Regions from separate parts of the Mesorhizobium sp. M0998 genome, predicted to be linked through region 2. Evidence: riboswitches for the same ligand, from Rfam matches in the RefSeq annotation. Region 2 holds a riboswitch; the other holds the start of a gene.
The links. Region 2 has a riboswitch for thiamine pyrophosphate ahead of thiB (thiamine ABC transporter substrate binding subunit). Riboswitches for the same ligand answer to the same signal wherever they lie in the genome.

Region 1 (5,244 bases), on a different contig from region 2:
TGCCCTCCTCGTCTCGACGAAAGAGTTCGTTCGAATGATGCTTTTCCGTGGCTTTGCTCGCAAGTTTTCGTCAGCCAGCACAGGGCCTCCTCTTACGGTCGCTGGTCGTCAAGGCCCAGCGGCCACTAGCTGACAGTCCCCCCCGTAGCCAAGCCGCTGGGCCCCTCGACGTGGGGAACGAGCATTGGAGACGATGTCGCGCTTTCCGTTACAGCCCGAAGGCGGGTGACAGATGACCGCGTCAGCCTCTCCACTCCGAGCTACGATTTCACGCATTCGATCAGGCACAGCTCTCTCGGGCACCAAGCATGAGTCAGCTCCCGAATGAGCAGGTGCCGCCCAGTTCAGCTTCGGCCCTTGCGCGCGCAAAGTATTGGGCGAGATCGATCGGCAGTCCGATCGGCAAATTGGGGCAGCGATGGCGAGAATGAATGCCAGGAACTTCCCTTCGGTGCCGCTTCGTCGATCTGTTTGCCGAGAAGACGCGCGCTGCGTGCCGCCCCCCATACCGCAGAGAACTCACTTCAGGTCACACACACACACGACGCCACCGAGATCCTGCATCACTTTTCTACTCCGACGCCGCCACGTCACCAAGATCAGTCGCGAGCGTGATCGCGGCTATCAAATCGGGATCGCGCACCGGAGCGCTCTATGAGTGAGCCCCGAACGGCGCGCTCGAGCAATCCGGCTCGACGTAAGGCGGGCCATCCGTGCCGGCCTCGTGACTAAGACGGGCGAATGGCGGTTCCTGGACTCACCTTTTTGGTCTGAAGTCGCTTCCTTGAGCCGGTGGCGGAGTTCTTGCTTGATCGACCTCAGCACTGTTTTAGAATCGGTTTTCGGAAAATTTGTCTTGTGGCATCATTTTTCATGGGATAGGATCATTTTTCATAGGTTTTGCCGACTAAACCAAAATTCAATGGAAGGATTCGCGTTTCATGCCTGCGGTGCAACAGCACCAATTTTCAGGTCCTGTTACCGTTTTTCAGGAAATCCGCCTTCCTGAAACGGCGACCCCGGCCGGGTACAGCGCCCTGATCGGAGCCTACAGGCTCGCCGCGCCCTTGCCCCGTAGGTTGTTCGCCACTGGCGAGCATCATCGCATTACCGAACGGGATGGCTGGCGGATCATGACCCCCCGCCATGCCCCAAATCCTACCCTCGAAGGCCACCTGACCTTTGCGCTCAAGTACGAGGGACTGGACCTTGCCGTCCTCAAGCGGCTGTTCCAAGTGACCGGTCCCGCGCCGATCGAGGCGCTGGTCCGTGAAAGCCCGACCGGCAGTTATGCCCGCCGCATCTGGTTTTTATATGAATGGCTGAGGGACGCGCGTATCGATCTGCCGGACGCGGAGGCCGGACGATACATTCCGGTTGTCGATCCCGAGCTGCAGTGGCCCGGACCCGACAAGACCGCTTCGCGCTATCGCGTAAGGGACAATCTCCCCGGCACGCGTGAGTTCTGCCCTCTGGTGTTCCGCACCAAGATTCTCGAAAAATTCATCGGCCTTGAACTACCGCGGCGCGCGGAGGCAATCGTAGCGGACGTGCCGCGCGACCTCCTTGCTCGGACCGCCGCCTTTCTTTTGCTCAAAGACTCGCGATCAAGCTACGCGATCGAGGGCGAGCACCCGCCGCAAGATCGCATCCAGCGCTGGGGCCGCGCCATCGGCGAAGCCGGCCGCTGGCCGATCGATCGCGATGAGCTGCTGCGTCTGCAAAGAATTGTACTTGGTGACGCTCGTTTCGTAAACCTTGGCTTCCGAAAAGAAGGAGGTTTCGTCGGTGAGCATGATCGAGACAACGGTACGCCCTTGCCCGATCACATCAGCGCTCGGCCCGAGGACCTGCCGCGGCTAATCGATGGAATGGCGGCGTTCGATCAGGGCCCCGCGCAAAAGCTTGATGCAGTCGTAGCCGCCGCAATCCTCGCCTTCGGCTTTGTCTATATTCACCCGTTCGAGGACGGAAACGGCCGCATTCACCGCTACCTAATCCACCACGTCCTTGCCATGCGCGGCTTCAATCCGCCGGGAGTGGTCTTTCCCGTCTCGGCCGCGATCCTGGACCAGATCAACGAGTACAGGGGCGTGCTCGAGAGCTATTCGCAGCGCCTTCTGCCGTTGGTGGAATGGGAACCGACGCCGCAATTCAACGTCCGGGTGCTGAATGACACCGGTGATTTCTACCGGTTCTTCGATGCAACCCCGCACGCCGAATTCCTCTATGCTTGCGTTCAGCGGACGATCGAACGGGACCTTCCCGAGGAAACCGCATTTCTGCAGCGCTACGATCAGTTCCGGCAGCAGGTGGACGCCTTTATCGACATGCCCGAGCGGTTGACCGATCTGCTCTTCCGTTTTCTTCACCAGAATGATGGCCATCTATCGAACCGCGCGCGCGAGAAGGAATTCGCCGCGCTGACCAGTGACGAGGCAGGAAGAATCGAGGCGATCTACGCGCAAACCTTTGGTGCCCATTGAAGGTGTGATCATCAGGATCGATTTTAGTCCGACGGTTTGCGATTCCCTTGTCCCTGCCTTCATCTCCGATGCTTGACTTGTCGCCGAGACATGCACGATTTTTTCCGCACGGTCTGACCGGCCGCCGATCAGCCGCGGCCAGAACGCGCTTGACAAACCGGAGCGGTCCCGTCCAACCTCACGCATTCACCAGGGGAGTCCCGGCAAGGGGCTGAGATACTGCTGGCTTTCGCGGCGCAGTGACCCGTTGAACCTGATCCAGTTCATACTGGCGTAGGGACGGTGCAAGCGCTTTGCGGGAGTTTACGCCCGAGGTCCTGTTTCGGCAGGTCGCTAGAAGCGTCTTTTCATCCTTCCGGCACAGAACTGGGTCTCCAATGCAACGAGCAAAGGAGCCTCAAGATGAATGCCCTCACCCCCGCCGTGTCGACGGGACCGCTGCCTGCCTCACGCAAAATCCACAAATCCGGTACCATCCACCCGCAGCTCAGGGTGCCGATGCGCGAAATCTCCGTCCATCCGACGGCAGGCGAGCCGCCGGTGACCGCTTACGATCCGTCCGGCCCCTATACCGACCCGACTGTCGAAACCAGCATCGAAAACGGCCTTGCACGGCTTCGCCATGAATGGGTCACCGCGCGCGGCGATGTCGAAGCCTATGACGGCCGCCACGTCCGGCCAGAAGACAATGGGTTTGCGGCAGGCGAGCGCCTAACACCGGAATTTCCAGTCCGCAACCGGCCACTCCGGGCCCAGACCGGCAAGGCGGTGACACAGCTTGCCTATGCGCGCGCTGGCATCATCACGCCCGAAATGGAGTTCGTCGCCATCCGCGAGAACCTTGGTCGCGAGATCCTGCACGGCAAGCTTGAGCGCGACGGCGAGGCCTTCGGCGCGGCGATCCCCGACTTCGTCACGCCTGAATTCGTGCGCCACGAGGTGGCGCGCGGACGCGCGATCATTCCCGCCAACATCAATCATCCCGAGAGCGAACCGATGATCATCGGCCGCAATTTCCTGGTCAAGATCAACGCCAATATCGGTAACTCCGCCGTCACATCGTCGATGGCTGAAGAGGTCGAAAAGATGGTGTGGGCGATCCGCTGGGGCGCCGACACGGTGATGGATCTGTCGACCGGCCGCAACATCCACAACATCCGCGAATGGATCGTGCGCAACTCGCCGGTGCCGATCGGCACGGTGCCGCTCTACCAGGCGCTCGAAAAGGTTGGTGGCATCGCCGAGGACCTGACCTGGGAGGTCTACCGCGACACGTTGATCGAGCAGGCCGAGCAAGGCGTTGACTATTTCACCATCCACGCCGGCGTGCGGCTGCATTACATCCCGCTGACCGTTGACCGGGTCACGGGTATCGTCTCGCGCGGTGGCTCGATCATGGCAAAATGGTGCCTGCACCATCACCGGGAAAGCTTCCTCTACGAGCACTTTGCGGAGATCTGCGACATCTGCCGCGCTTATGACGTCTCCTTCTCGCTCGGCGACGGCCTTCGTCCCGGCTCGATCGCCGATGCCAACGACGCGGCGCAATTCGCCGAGCTGGAAACGCTCGGCGAGCTGACGCAGATCGCCTGGGCGAAAGATTGCCAGGTGATGATCGAGGGGCCCGGCCACGTGCCGATGCACAAGATCAAGGCGAACATGGACAAGCAGCTCGCCGTCTGTGGCGAGGCGCCGTTCTATACGCTTGGACCGCTGACGACCGACATCGCGCCGGGCTACGACCACATCACTTCCGGCATCGGCGCGGCGATGATCGGCTGGTTCGGAACGGCCATGCTCTGCTACGTCACGCCCAAGGAGCATCTCGGCCTTCCCGACCGCGATGACGTCAAGACCGGCGTGATCACCTACAAGATCGCAGCGCACGCGGCCGACCTGGCGAAGGGCCACCCGGCGGCGAAAGTCAGGGATGACGCCCTTTCCCGCGCGCGCTTCGAGTTCCGCTGGGAGGACCAGTTCAACCTGTCGCTCGACCCCGAAACCGCACGGTCCTTCCACGACCAGACCTTGCCCAAGGAGGCGCACAAGCTGGCGCATTTCTGCTCGATGTGCGGACCGAAATTCTGCTCGATGCGTATCTCTCACGACATCCGCGCCGAGGCACAGAAAGAGGGCATGGCGGCGATGGCGGCGAAATACCGCGAGGGCGGCGATCTCTACGTGCCAGCGGACGAGATCGGCGCACCGCTCACGCCTCAGCCAGGTAAGCCATCATGAAGGTGCTGATAAAGGGGGCCGGCGTCGCCGGCCTCACCGCCGCCTTCGAACTCGCCGCCCGCGGCGCGACGGTCACGGTCGCCGAGATCCGGCATGGCCTTGGAGGCAATGCGTCGTGGTTCGCCGGCGGCATGCTGGCGCCATGGTGCGAGCGTGAAAGCGCCGAGCAGCCGGTGCTGGACCTTGGACGTGACGCTGCCGACTGGTGGGATGCGGTGCTGCCGGGTCAGGTGACACGGGGCGGAACACTTGTCGTGGCCGCCCCGCGTGATGCCGGCGAGCTCGACCGCTTCGCCAGCCGCACGTCGGGCCATCGGCGTGTCGATGAAGACGAAATTGCGCTCCTGGAACCCGACCTCGCCGGCCGCTTCCGGCGCGGACTGCTCTTCCCAGATGAGGCTCATCTCGACCCGCGCCAGGCGATGGCAGCACTTCATGACAAGCTCGCAGCCATGGGTGTCAAATTCCACTTCGGCACCGACGCCCGGCATGTTTCCGGTTTCGATCGTCAGATCGACTG
Region 2 (5,244 bases):
CCCGAAAGCTCGCGCACCGGCGTGCGCGCCTGTTCCGGCTTGAACAGGAAGTCTTTCATGTAAGAGACGACGTGGCGCTGCTCGCCATTGATGACGAGGTTCTCGCCGCGCCCGTCGGTGAGATACTGCGCCAATGTCTCCTGCGGGTCGACGGCTTCGCGCTTCTGGTCGAGCGTGGCGATCTCCAGATTTGTGCCGAGCCGCACCGTGCCCGCGTCCGGCTTCAATTCGCCGGTCAGCATCTTCAACAGCGTCGTCTTGCCGGCGCCGTTCGGCCCGACCAGACCGACGCGATCGCCGCGCTGGATTCGGGTCGAGAATCCCTTGACCACGGTCAGATCGCCAAAGGTCTTCTCGATGTTCTTGGCTTCGATCACCAGCTTACCGGATTCGGCGGCGTCGCTGGCTGTCATCGTCGCCGCACCCTCGGCGCCGCGATGACCACGAAAGCGCTGGCGCATGGTCTGCAACTCACCGAGCCGGCGCATGTTGCGCTTGCGCCGCGCTGTCACGCCATAGCGCAGCCAGTGCTCCTCGCGCACGATCTGGCGACCGAGCTTGTGCTGCTCGCGCTCTTCCTCCTCCAGCACCGTGTCGCGCCATTCCTCGAAATAGCCAAAGCCCTTGTCGAGACGGCGGGTCTGGCCGCGGTCGAGCCAGATTGTGGCGCGTGACACGCGCTCGAGAAAACGGCGGTCATGCGAGATGACGACCAGTGCCGAGGAGGTGCGGGCAAGCTCCTCCTCCAGCCATTCGATGACCGAAAGGTCAAGATGATTGGTCGGCTCATCGAGGAGGAGAATGTCGGGCTCCGGCGCCATGACGCGGGCGAGGGCGGCGCGCCGCGCCTCGCCGCCGGAAAGGTCGTTCGGCCGTTCCTCGCCGGTCAGGCCGAGATGCTCCATCAGATAGGTGGCGCGGTAGGGATCGTCGGCGGGCCCGAGCCCCGCCTCGACATAGGCGCGGACGGTCGCAAAACCGTCCATGTCGGGCATTTGCGGCAAGTAGCGCACGGTTGCCGAGGGCTGGCGGAAGACTTCGCCATCCTGCGGTTCGATCAGCCCGGCGGCGATCTTGAGGAGCGTCGACTTGCCAGAGCCGTTGCGGCCGACCAGGGCAATCTTGTCGCCAGCCGAGGCCGTCAAGGCGGCACCGTCGAGCAACGGCGTGCCGCCAAAGGTCAGCTTTATCCCGTCGAGATTGAGAAGTGGCGGCGCCATATCAGCTTTCTGGGCTCAGCTTTCCGGAAGAGGGTAGGGATGCGCGAGCAGCAGCGCGCGGCCGCTGGCCAGCGCGATTTCCAGCCGGCCCTTGACCTCGTTGGAAATGGTCAGCGACGAGCCGAACGCAACCTCGACATGGTCGAGCGGCCATTTGGCGCCGGTGACTGTCAGGCCGGCGAGATCCGAAAAGCCGAGCACCGAAAACAGCGTGCCGTCGGCATAGTCGGAGCCAGTCTTTCCAGGCAGCAAAGGAATGCCTTCCTGTGCGCCGCTGGTCAAAAGCACTTCCGTTCCGCCTTCCGCCAGCCGGACGCTCAGCGCCAGATGCAGGAAGATGTGGTCGGTGCGTTTGCCGCCGAAGGCGCCTGCGAGCACAAGGCTTGTCGCACCGCGTTCGAGCGCGGCGGCGATAGCGAGTTCACCGTCGGTCTTGTCCTTTTCAGCGGGAAATACCTGCCGTGGCACGGCGGCCAGATCTTCCGGCAAATCGGCAGGCACCGAATCGAAATCGCCGACCCAGAGTTCCGGCCTCAGGCCCAGCATGCGGGCATGACCGATGCCGGCGTCGGCGGCGATGACGCGCGAGCCTTCGACCTGGCGGTCGAGCAGCGGCGTGCGGATGAGATCGCCGCCAAGCAGGATGGTGAATGTGCTCATATCTCGTGGCCCTTACCAGCCCTGCCCCGGAAACGGAAGATGAAACGGCAGACGAAACGGAAGGCTGGGCTTTGGATGTCCGGCAAACTTCCGCTTGCGCAGCACTTCGGCCGGGCCTATGTGTCGCAACGCTCTAACGGGGTGCCGGACGCGATCTTCGCGGACCGGCTGAGAGGCAAGACTGCCAACCCGCTGAACCTGATCCGGTTTGTACCGGCGGAGGGATTAGACGTTTCGGACAGCCCGACGCCTCAATTCCTTTCAACGCGAACGAAGGAGGCGCCGATGCGCAGTTTTTTCCACTCTCTTGTCTCAATTGTCCTGCTTGCGGCATCCGCGCTCGCCCTGCCAGGGCAGGCATCGGCACAGGATAGACTGACGGTCTATACCTATGAAAGCTTCACCGCCGATTGGGGTCCGGGACCGGCAGTGAAGAAGGCCTTCGAGGCCGAATGCAGTTGCGTCGTCGAATTCGTCTCGGTCGCCGACGGCGTGGCGCTGCTCAACCGTGTGAAGCTGGAAGGCGCCGCGACCAAGGCCGATATCGTACTTGGCCTCGATACCAACTTAACCGCCGACGCCAAGGCAACCGGCCTGTTTTCGCCGCACGGCGCCGTCTCGGGCGTCAATGTACCGGGCGGCTGGAGCGACGATATTTTCGTGCCGTTCGACTATGGCTATTTCGCCGTCGTCTACGACACCGAAAAACTGAAGAGCCCGCCGAAGAGCCTCAGGGAATTGGTCGAGGGCGATGCCGGAGAGAAGATCGTCATCCAGGATCCGCGCACCTCGACGCCGGGCCTTGGCCTGCTGCTGTGGGTCAAGTCGGTCTATGGCGACAAGGCGCCGGAAGCCTGGGCCAAACTCAAGGCGAAGGTGCTGACGGTAACGCCGGGCTGGAGCGAGGCCTACGGCCTGTTCACCAAGGGCGAGGCGCCGATGGTGCTGTCCTACACGACCTCGCCGGCCTACCACATGGTCGCCGAAAACACCGAGCGCTACCAGGCGGCGTCCTTCGAGGAGGGCGAATATCTGCAGATCGAGGTCGCGGGGATCACCACCAAGGGCGCGAAGAACCCGCTGGCGGAAAAGTTCATTGCCTTCATGACCGGACCGAAATTCCAGGATGTCATTCCCGAAACCAACTGGATGTTCCCGGCCGGCAAAACCGACAAGCCGCTCAACCCGGCGTTCGACAAGCTGGTCAAGCCGACCAAGACCTTGCTGTTCAGCCCGGAAGACGTCGCGGCCAACCGCAAGGCCTGGGTCGATGAGTGGCTTGCGGCGATGAGCAGGTAGGGCTCAAGCCTCGTCGGATGTTTGCGCCAAGCCACCCCCCTCTGGCCTGCCGGCCATCTCCCCCTCAAGGGGGGAGATCGGCAGCTTTGTCGCCTCTCCTCGCCCTGCCACTTGTGAGATTGGCGAAGGCGGCTGAGTGCGCAATCTCCCCCCTTGAGGGGGAGATGGCCGGCAGGCCAGAGAGGGGTGGGCTCGGCCTTTGCCAGGTATTTCCTTCGATCAACGCCTGTCGTAGTGTCGGGTAGGGCGACATGCGTACGCGTCATCCGGCCGATCCCCGCGTCACTGCCGGTATCGTCGCGCTCGCCGCCATCGCGCTGCTTATCGGCGGAGCATTCGCCGGGCTCCTCGTCGAAGCTACGCGCGACCTGTCCGGCGCCGCTTCCGCCTTCGATTCCTATCTCCTGCGTGTTGCCCGCTTCACGCTCTGGCAGGCTCTGTTGTCGACCCTGCTCTCCGTCGCACCGGCGCTGTTCGTCGCGCGCGCCCTGTCGCGGCATCCGCGTTTTTTCGGGCGAGGCTTCATCCTCCAGCTTTTCGCCGTGCCACTGGCGCTGCCGGCCATTGTTGCCGCACTCGGTGTCTTGGCGCTCTATGGCCGCGCCGGCTATTTTGCCGGCACGCTGGGCGCGCTAGGCGGCCAGAGCTGGCCCGGCATCTATGGCCTGTCGGGCATACTCGTTGCCCATGTCTTCTTCAACCTGCCGCTGGCGACGCGGCTGTTCCTGGAGGCGTTGCAGACCGTGCCGGCTAACCAATGGCGGCTGGCGAGCCAGCTTGGCATGGGTGCTGCGCCGGCCTTCCGGCTGATCGAATGGCCGCCGCTGCGTGCGGCCTTGCCGGGCGTTGCCGGGCTCGTTTTCATGCTGTGCATCACCTCCTTCACCATCGTGCTTACGCTCGGCGGCGGGCCGCGCGCGACGACGCTCGAGGTTGCCATCTACCAGGCGCTGCGTTTCGACTTCGACCCGGCGCGGGCGGTGACGCTGACCCTGCTGCAGATTGCCCTGACCTTCGTCGTCGTGCTGGCACTGACGCGGCTTGGCGCCAATATGACCGGCGACGCCAATCTGCCGGTGGCGCCGCGCCGGTATTTTTCAGCCGGTGCGGCCGAGACCGTGCTGAACGCGCTGGCGATCGGGCTCGCACTGCTGTTTGTCGCCGGGCCGATGGCGGCCACGCTGGCAGCCGGGCTTGGCGCCGATCTCGGCCGCCTGGCCGGCGAGAGCGCGGTGCGGCAAGCGACGGCGACCAGTGCCGTGCTCTCCCTCCTATCGGCGCTGCTCTCTGTGGCGTTGTCGCTGTCGCTGGTGATGGCGCGCCGGGCGCTGGCGCTCACCCGGCGGAGCGGCAGGAGGACGCTGCTCGAACACCTGGCCGACACCGGTGCGGGGTTCGTCCTGGTGGTGCCGCCCATCGTCATCGGTGCCGGCTGGTTCTTGCTCCTGCGCACCGTCGGCGATGTCTTTGCGATCGCCCCTGTCATGGTGGTTGCGGTCAATGCAGTGATGGCGATGCCGTTCGCCATCCGCGCCATCCGCCCTGCCTATGACGCGGCGAGCGAACGCCACGAACGGCTCTGCGCACAGCTTGGCATCTCGGGCTGGAACCGGTTGCGGCTGGTCGACTGGCCGTCGCTGCGGCGGCCGCTCGCCACCGGCTTCGCGTTCGCCATGGCGCTGTCGCTCGGCGATCTCGGCGTCATTGCGCTGTTCGGCAGCGATTCCGTGCAGACCTTGCCCTATCTGCTGCTGGCGCGCATGGGCAGTTACCGCACCGAGGATGCCGCCGGCCTGGCGCTGCTGCTCGGCCTTGTCTGCCTGGCGCTGGTGTTGGCCGCGGACTGGCTGGGAAGGAGGGAGAAATCATGATGCCGATCAGCCCGGAACGGTCCATTTCGGTGGAAAAAGGCGCGGCCGTGCGGCTCGATAATGTCTCGTTCAGCTATGGTGAAACGCCGCTTATATTCGATGTCGATTTCCCGGCGTCGGAAATCACCGCCATCATGGGGCCGAGCGGTTCGGGAAAGTCGACGCTGCTCAATCTGGTGGCCGGCTTCGAGACG

Region 1: it holds a riboswitch for thiamine pyrophosphate, as region 2 does, so the genes downstream of both, thiC (phosphomethylpyrimidine synthase ThiC) here and thiB (thiamine ABC transporter substrate binding subunit) in region 2, are expected to answer to the same signal.

What each region holds. Positions count from the first base shown of each region.
Region 1 is NZ_JAMYND010000003.1:57,970-63,213, forward strand. Features, by position in the region: gene NKH59_RS03695 (Fic family protein) at 942-2,486, shown strand; TPP riboswitch at 2,668-2,784, shown strand; gene thiC (phosphomethylpyrimidine synthase ThiC) at 2,889-4,724, shown strand; gene thiO (glycine oxidase ThiO) at 4,721-5,244, shown strand, end outside.
Region 2 is NZ_JAMYND010000014.1:99,240-104,483, forward strand. Features, by position in the region: gene NKH59_RS15790 (ABC-F family ATP-binding cassette domain-containing protein) at 1-1,220, opposite strand, end outside; gene NKH59_RS15795 (thiamine diphosphokinase) at 1,236-1,880, opposite strand; TPP riboswitch at 2,008-2,122, shown strand; gene thiB (thiamine ABC transporter substrate binding subunit) at 2,166-3,179, shown strand; gene thiP (thiamine/thiamine pyrophosphate ABC transporter permease) at 3,431-5,050, shown strand; gene thiQ (thiamine ABC transporter ATP-binding protein) at 5,047-5,244, shown strand, end outside.